DNA from 2 places in the Burkholderia sp. PU8-34 genome. Region 2 is predicted to be linked to the other one. Evidence: predicted binding sites of a transcription regulator. Region 2 holds the regulator's gene; the other holds the start of a gene.
What was found. Region 2 encodes HrcA, which represses chaperone genes, less so after heat shock. Its sites were predicted from a motif close to TTAGCACTCNNNNNNNNNGAGTGCTAA; they were not measured.
Positions count from the first base shown of each region.

Region 1: a site for HrcA is predicted at 1,911-1,937, ahead of rpoH (RNA polymerase sigma factor RpoH). Genes of this name have one in related genera too.

Region 1 covers NZ_JBSAXC010000005.1:226,186-229,573, forward strand. The annotation lists gene ACV22Z_RS15035 (cytochrome ubiquinol oxidase subunit I) at 1-351, opposite strand, end outside; gene cydP (cytochrome oxidase putative small subunit CydP) at 341-613, opposite strand; gene rpoH (RNA polymerase sigma factor RpoH) at 914-1,849, opposite strand; gene ACV22Z_RS15050 (acyloxyacyl hydrolase) at 2,211-2,780, shown strand; gene ACV22Z_RS15055 (nuclear transport factor 2 family protein) at 2,826-3,209, shown strand; gene leuA (2-isopropylmalate synthase) at 3,350-3,388, opposite strand, start outside.
Region 2 covers NZ_JBSAXC010000008.1:42,549-45,936, reverse strand. The annotation lists gene ACV22Z_RS19720 (RNA-binding S4 domain-containing protein) at 1-122, opposite strand, end outside; gene hemH (ferrochelatase) at 279-1,343, opposite strand; gene hrcA (heat-inducible transcriptional repressor HrcA) at 1,549-2,571, opposite strand; gene ACV22Z_RS19705 (NAD kinase) at 2,699-3,388, shown strand, end outside.

The DNA of each region.
Region 1 (3,388 bases), on a different contig from region 2:
GAAGAACAGGCCGACGAACGTCGATTCGAGGAAGAACGCCATCAGCCCTTCGACGGCGAGCGGCACGCCGAAGATGTCGCCGACGTAGTGCGAGTAGTACGACCAGTTCGTGCCGAACTGGAATTCGAGCGTAATGCCGGTCGTCACGCCCATCGCAAAGTTGATGCCGAACAGCTTGCCCCAGAACTGGGTCATGTCCTTGTAGACCTGCTTGCCGGTCATCACGTACACGGCTTCCATGATCACGAGCAGCCACGACAGCCCGAGCGTCAGCGGCACGAACAGGAAGTGGTAGAGCGCTGTAATGCCGAACTGCAGCCGTGACAGATCGACGACTTCGCTACTTATCATGTTGGTCTCCCTGGGTAGAAGCGGGCGCCGGGACCGAGAGCAGCTTCTCGGCGACGGCGGCAGGCGGCAGCGACATGTGCTCGGCCTGCGGATGATTGAAGAATGCGTATTTGAGCGCCATCAGCAGGATCAGCTTGATGACCAGCACGATGGCGATGTCGCGGGCGAGTGTCGGGCCGCGTGCCCATGCGGCGATGCGGCCGCGCCAGCCGTGCGCACTGGCCGGGCGTGCGGCCGCTTTATTGATCGAGGTCAAGGCCATAATCCTGATTCGATTTAACGCGGGTTGGGGGCGACTTTACGTTGGATTTATGACGGCCGTTAAGCGGTTTTAATCCTGTTGCGCCGGACATGCCAATTTTAAAATGCCGGCTTTTCCGTGCCGAGTGCTGCGCTGCGGCACTCCGTCGCGAACGTTGCATCGGAATTTGAGCTGGATCAATAATTGCCGGGAACGGTCATTGAACGTCGAATACCCGATGAAACAAGTCAATTAATCGACGAAAAAAAACCGCTGCCGGTTGGGCAGCGGTTTTGGGGGCGATACTCTAAATCGGCTGATTTACGCGTATTCGGCCAGTGCCGTGCGCATTTTCTTCATTGCGCTCGCTTCGATCTGGCGGATGCGTTCCGCCGATACGCCGAACTCCGCGGCGAGGTCGTGTAGCGTCGAGCCGCCCGAGCCGTCGTCCTCGACGTTCAGCCAGCGCGCCTCGATGATGCGGCGGCTGCGCGCGTCGAGCGCGTCGAGCGCCTGCGCGATGCCGTCCGTCTGCAGCGTGTCGCGCTGACGCGCGGCGAGCACGGCGGTCGGCTCGTTGTGCGAATCGGCGAGATACGCGATCGGCGCATAGCTTTCCTCGCCGTCCTCGACCTGGCCTTCCAGCGCGATGTCGCCACCCGACAGCCGCGTTTCCATCTCGGTCACTTCTTCGCGCTTGACGTTGAGTTCCTGCGCGAGGCCGTCGATCTCCTCGGGCGTCATCGCCTGCATGCCCTTCTTGTGGCTGCGCAGGTTGAAGAACAGCTTGCGCTGCGCCTTCGTCGTCGCGACCTTCACCATGCGCCAGTTGCGCAGGATGTATTCGTGGATCTCGGCCTTGATCCAGTGGATCGCATACGACACGAGACGCACGTTCTGCGCCGGATCGAAGCGCTTCACGGCCTTCATCAGGCCGATGTTGCCTTCCTGGATCAGGTCGCCGTGCGGCAGGCCGTAGCCGAGGTAGTTGCGCGCGATCGACACGACGAGCCGCAGGTGCGACAGCACGAGACGGCGGGCCGAGTCGAGGTTGTTCTGCTCGCGGAACTCGGTTGCATACTGGCGTTCTTCCTCGGCCGTCAGCAACGGGATACGATTGACTGCCTGGATATAGGCGTCGATGTTGCCCAGCTGGCCCGGCAACATCGAATGGGTTGCGAGCGCCAGCGAGCCTGCCGATTCGGCCTTAGCAGACGCCGGGCTCAGGGTGTTCGGAAGGGTCAGAGCGTTGCTCACTTAAGAAAACTCCTTTGGAATCAGGGATGAACCCCGGACTCGGATGATTCCGCGGTCAATCTTAGCACTCCAGCCAACTGAGTGCTAATTCCTTAGAGGGGGCACGGGCTTTCGAGTTCCCGATTTTCTATCGATCTTTCGATGTCGATAGCATTAGGCGTGACCGCTCGAACGCCGACAAGTTCCGTAACCCGTTGTTTTTATGAGGAATCAGTAGACGATTTCGATTTTTGTCGTTTAGGAAGCAAACCATTTCGCTTCGCGATGCCGATCGGAAAAGTCCTTTACCATAACATTCTGTTCGCTCGAGCCAGGCCGAACCACGGCCGGTGCCATTCAACCCACAGAGTTGGAGTGTCAGATGAACAATAAGAAGAATGGTCGGCTGCGCGGCCGGCTTGCGATGCATGCGGTCCTGGCTGCGGCATTGCTGGGCGGGTCCGGCGCGGCGTTTGCGGATCGATGGGGGATCCAGGCAGGCGGCGGGTTTTCCGATCGCCACGGGATCGACAAGGGCGACCTCGGCGTCGTCTGGGATCCGGGCTGGACATGGTGGGAGGTCGGCGGCTGGCACTTCGCGTTCGTGATGGAAGGCCACGTCGGCTACTGGCACACGGGCGGCAACGTCCACAGCAGCATCTGGGAATTCGGCGCGACGCCGATGTTCCGTTTCATCAAGAGCGCGGGGCAGGTGCGACCGTTCGTCGAGGCCGGCGCGGGCGTGCGGCTGCTGTCCCATCCGACGATTGCGACCAATCTGTCGCTGTCGACCGCGTTCCAGTTCGCGGATGTGGTCGGCGTCGGCGCGCAGTTCGGAGAACGGCAACAGTATCAGGTCGGCTACCGTTTTCAACATGTGTCTAACGCGGGTATCAAAGAGCCGAATCCTGGTATAAATTTCCACCAGTTCTACGTGCAGTACAACTTCTGATCCGCACGCCCGCGCTCGGCGTGCGCGTTGACGAGGAGTCAGGCGATGGCGAAGGTGGTCGATGCGATCCGCGCGCTCGAGCGCGATCGGTTCCGTGCAATGGTGGACGGGGACGGCGAGACGCTCGAGTCGCTGCTGTCGGACAAGGTGTTCTATGTTCACACCAACGGCAAACGGGAAACGAAGCAGCAGTTCATCGACGCCATTGCCGCCGGCCGCCGCCGCTATCGCCAGATCGAGATCCAGTCGCAGGACGTGCTGCCCGTCGGCGACGAGACCTGCATCGTCACCGGACGCGCGCTGATCGAGATGGAGACGAACAACGGCGGCCTCGTGTTTCCGATTGCGTACACGGCCGTGCAGACGCAGGAGCAGGGGCGCTGGCGCCTGCTCGCGTGGCAGGCGACGCGGTGCGCGACCGAGACATGAACGCGCGTGGCATTCCTTTTCGTGTCTCGTCCGAAGCGGCCTGCTGGGCCGCTTTTTGTTGGCCCGTGCAGCGCGGGTTGCGCGTTGCACGGGCGGTCTCGCACTGCTACCCGACCCTCTTCAAACCCTGATGCGATCCGTCAGGCCGCGGCACGGCGATCGGCGCAATGCCATGCCGA
Region 2 (3,388 bases):
CGCACCCGGCCCTTGTCGACCGCGTCGGCCGCGAGCGAGCGCGTCTTGAAGAACCGCGCGGCCCACAGCCACTTGTCGATGCGCAGCTTCGCACCCGGTTCCATGGAGATCTTGTAGTTCATGTCAGCCTCCGCCGGGCCGCCCCAAGGGCGTAGCAGCGAATTCGCAGCGCATCGCTCTGCGCCTGTGTAGCCGGCCGGCTTTGCAAAGCCGGCGATGGGCGGCTGACCGCCCCCTCGGCGGGCAGCGAACGAAGTAAGCGCGGGGGTCGCATCATTTCAGCCTACCGTTTCCGGCTGCGCCGCCTTGACCGGCCAGCCCTGCAGATTTTCCGCGACGATCTCGCCCAGCGCGCCGATCCATGCGTGCGCGCCGTTCAGGCACGGAATCCGATGGAATGCCTTGCCGCCGCCGGCGATGAATTCGTCGCGTACCTCCATGCCGATTTCCTCGATCGTCTCCAGACAGTCGGCCGTGAAGCCCGGACAGAACACATCCGCTCGCCGCACGCCCGCTTCGCCAAGCTCGCGCAGCGTCGGCGCGGTGTACGGCTGCAGCCATTCGGCCTTGCCGAACCGCGACTGGAAAGTCACGCGGCATTCGATCGTCGACAGTCCGAGCGCCGTCGTCAGCAGCGCGGCCGTCTGCTGGCACTGGTCGTGATACGGATCGCCGAGGTCGAGCGTGCGCTTCGGCACGCCGTGGAAGCTGAGCACGAGCTTGTCGCCCGCCGCGAAGTCGGGCCGGCCATGCTGCGCCCAGTACTGGCGCACCTGCTCGGCGAGCGCGTGGATATACGCCGGATGGTCGGCGTAATGGCGCACGGTGCGAACTTCCGGCTGGTTGCGCATGCGCGCGAGCGCGGCGAACGCGGCGTCGAACGCCGTCGCGGTCGTCGACGCCGAGTATTGCGGATACATCGGCATCAGCAGCACCCGCTCGACGCCCGCGCGCTTGAGTTGCGCGAGCACCTGCGGGATGCTCGGGCTGCCATAGCGCATCGCGTAATCGACGAGCACGTGGTAGCCGTTCGACGCGAGCAGGTGCCGCACGCCCTCGACCTGACGCTCGGTGTGCACGCGCAGCGGCGAGCCCTCGGGCGTCCACACGGCCGCGTACTTCTTCGCGGACGCGCGGCCGCGCAGCGGCAGGATGACCGTGCGCAGCAGGGCCTGCCAGACCGCCTGCGGGATTTCGACGACGCGCGGATCGGACAGGAATTCGGCGAGATAGCGCCGGACCGCGCGCGGCGTCGGCGCGTCGGGCGTGCCGAGATTGATCAGCAGCACCGCGATGCGATGGGCAGCCGCGACGCTCGATGGCGGCTCAAGATCGAAGCGCATATAGAGAACGTGCTCGGGGCACGGAACCAGACGGCTTTCAATTATAGCGGGCCGTCCCGAACGGGGTAGCTGGCCGTTCGGCCTACCGCAGCCCCCCCGACGAGTTGGCTGGCCGTTCGATCTACCACTGGCCGCCCCCGACAGGGTAGCTGGCCGTTCGGCCGATTGCGGCGCGCACCGCGCCGCGTCAAGATGACAGGAACGGCTATTGCTGGCTGAGCGTGAGCGACAGCAGCCGCGCGGTGATGTCGACGATCGGGATCACCCGGTTGTACGCCATGCGGGTCGGGCCGATCACGCCGAGTGTGCCGACGATCTTGCCGTTGACCTCGTAAGGCGCGGTGACGACGCTCATTTCCTCGATCGGCACCAGCGTCGATTCGCCGCCGATGAAAATCTGCACGCCCTGAGCGTGGCTCGACACGTCGAGCAATTGCAGGAGGCCCGTCTTGTGGTCGAACACGTCGAACAGCTTGCGCAGCCGCGCCATGTCGGACGACAGGTCCGCCACCTCGAGCAGGTTGCGCTCGCCGGAAATGAGCACGGTGTCTTCCGTATCCGGCACCTCGGTGCTCGCGGTCACGGCCGCGTGCATCAGCGCGGTCATGTCGCCGCGCAGCTGGTCGATCTCGTCGCGCAGGCGGCGCCGCACCTCGTCGAACGACAGGCCGGCGAAATGCGCGTTGATGTAGTTGGACGCCTCGGTCAGCTGCGACGGCGAGTAGTCGCGCGGGGTCGCGAGCATCCGGTTCTGCACGTCGCCCTCGGGGGTGACGATGATCAGCAGGATGCGCTTGTCGGACAGGCGCATGAACTCGATCTGCTTGAACACGTGGCTGCGGCGCGGCGTCAGCACGACACCGGCGAACTGCGACAGGTTCGACAGCACGCTCGCCGCGGCCGCGACGACCTTCTGCTGAGGCTCGCCGGTCTGCAGCGTGGTCTGCACCTGCCGCTCGACGGCCTCGGCGTCGATCGGCGCGTCGACCGTCAGCATCGTGTCGACGAACAGCCGATAGCCGCGCGGCGTCGGCACGCGGCCGGCCGACGTGTGCGGGCTCGAGACGAGGCCGAGCTCCTCCAGGTCGGACATCACGTTGCGGATCGTCGCCGGGCTCAGCTCAAGCCCGGAATAACGTGACAACGTGCGCGATCCGACCGGCTGACCGTCGGCGATATACCGTTCGATCAGGGTTTTCAGGAGGGTTCGTGCGCGAGGATCTAGCATGGTAGAAAATTTTAGCGCAACCGCGCGACTGCGGCGAGTGGCCGCGGACGGCGCCTGAACGGGCCATCCGCAGCGCCCGGCGCCGCGGACGGTTCTTTTCGTCAACGAGCTATGGTGTAATGCCGCCATGAAAACCGGTAATCAGTTCCATACTGTCGCGCTCGTCGGCCGGAGCAACACGCCCGGCATCGCCGAGCCGCTCGCCACGCTGGCCGACTGCCTCGCGAAGCAGGGTTTCGAGGTGGTCTTCGAAGCCGATACGGCGCGCGAGTTCGGCATCGCCGGCTACCCGGCGCTCACCCCGGCCGAAATCGGGGCACGCGCCGACGTGGCGGTCGTGCTCGGCGGCGACGGCACGATGCTCGGCATCGGCCGGCAGCTTGCGCCATACAAGACGCCGCTGATCGGGATCAACCACGGGCGGCTCGGCTTCGTCACGGACATCGCGGCGGCCGACATGCAGGCGCGCGTCCCGGTGATGCTGTCCGGCAAGTTCGAGCGCGAGGAACGGTCGCTGCTCGAGGCGCGGATCATGCGCGACGGCGAGCCGATCTACCACGCGCTCGCGTTCAACGACGTCGTCGTGAACCGCAGCGGCTTTTCCGGAATGGTGGAGCTGCGCGCGTCGGTCGACGGCCGGTTCATGTACAACCAGCGCTCGGACGGCCTGATCGTCGCCACGCCGACCGGCTCGACCGCGTACGCGCTGTCGTCGGCGGGGCCGATCCTGCATCCGGAGCTGCAGGGCATCGTGCTCGTGCCGATCGCGCCGCACGCGCTGTCGAACCGGCCGATCGTGCTGCCGGACGACTCGAAG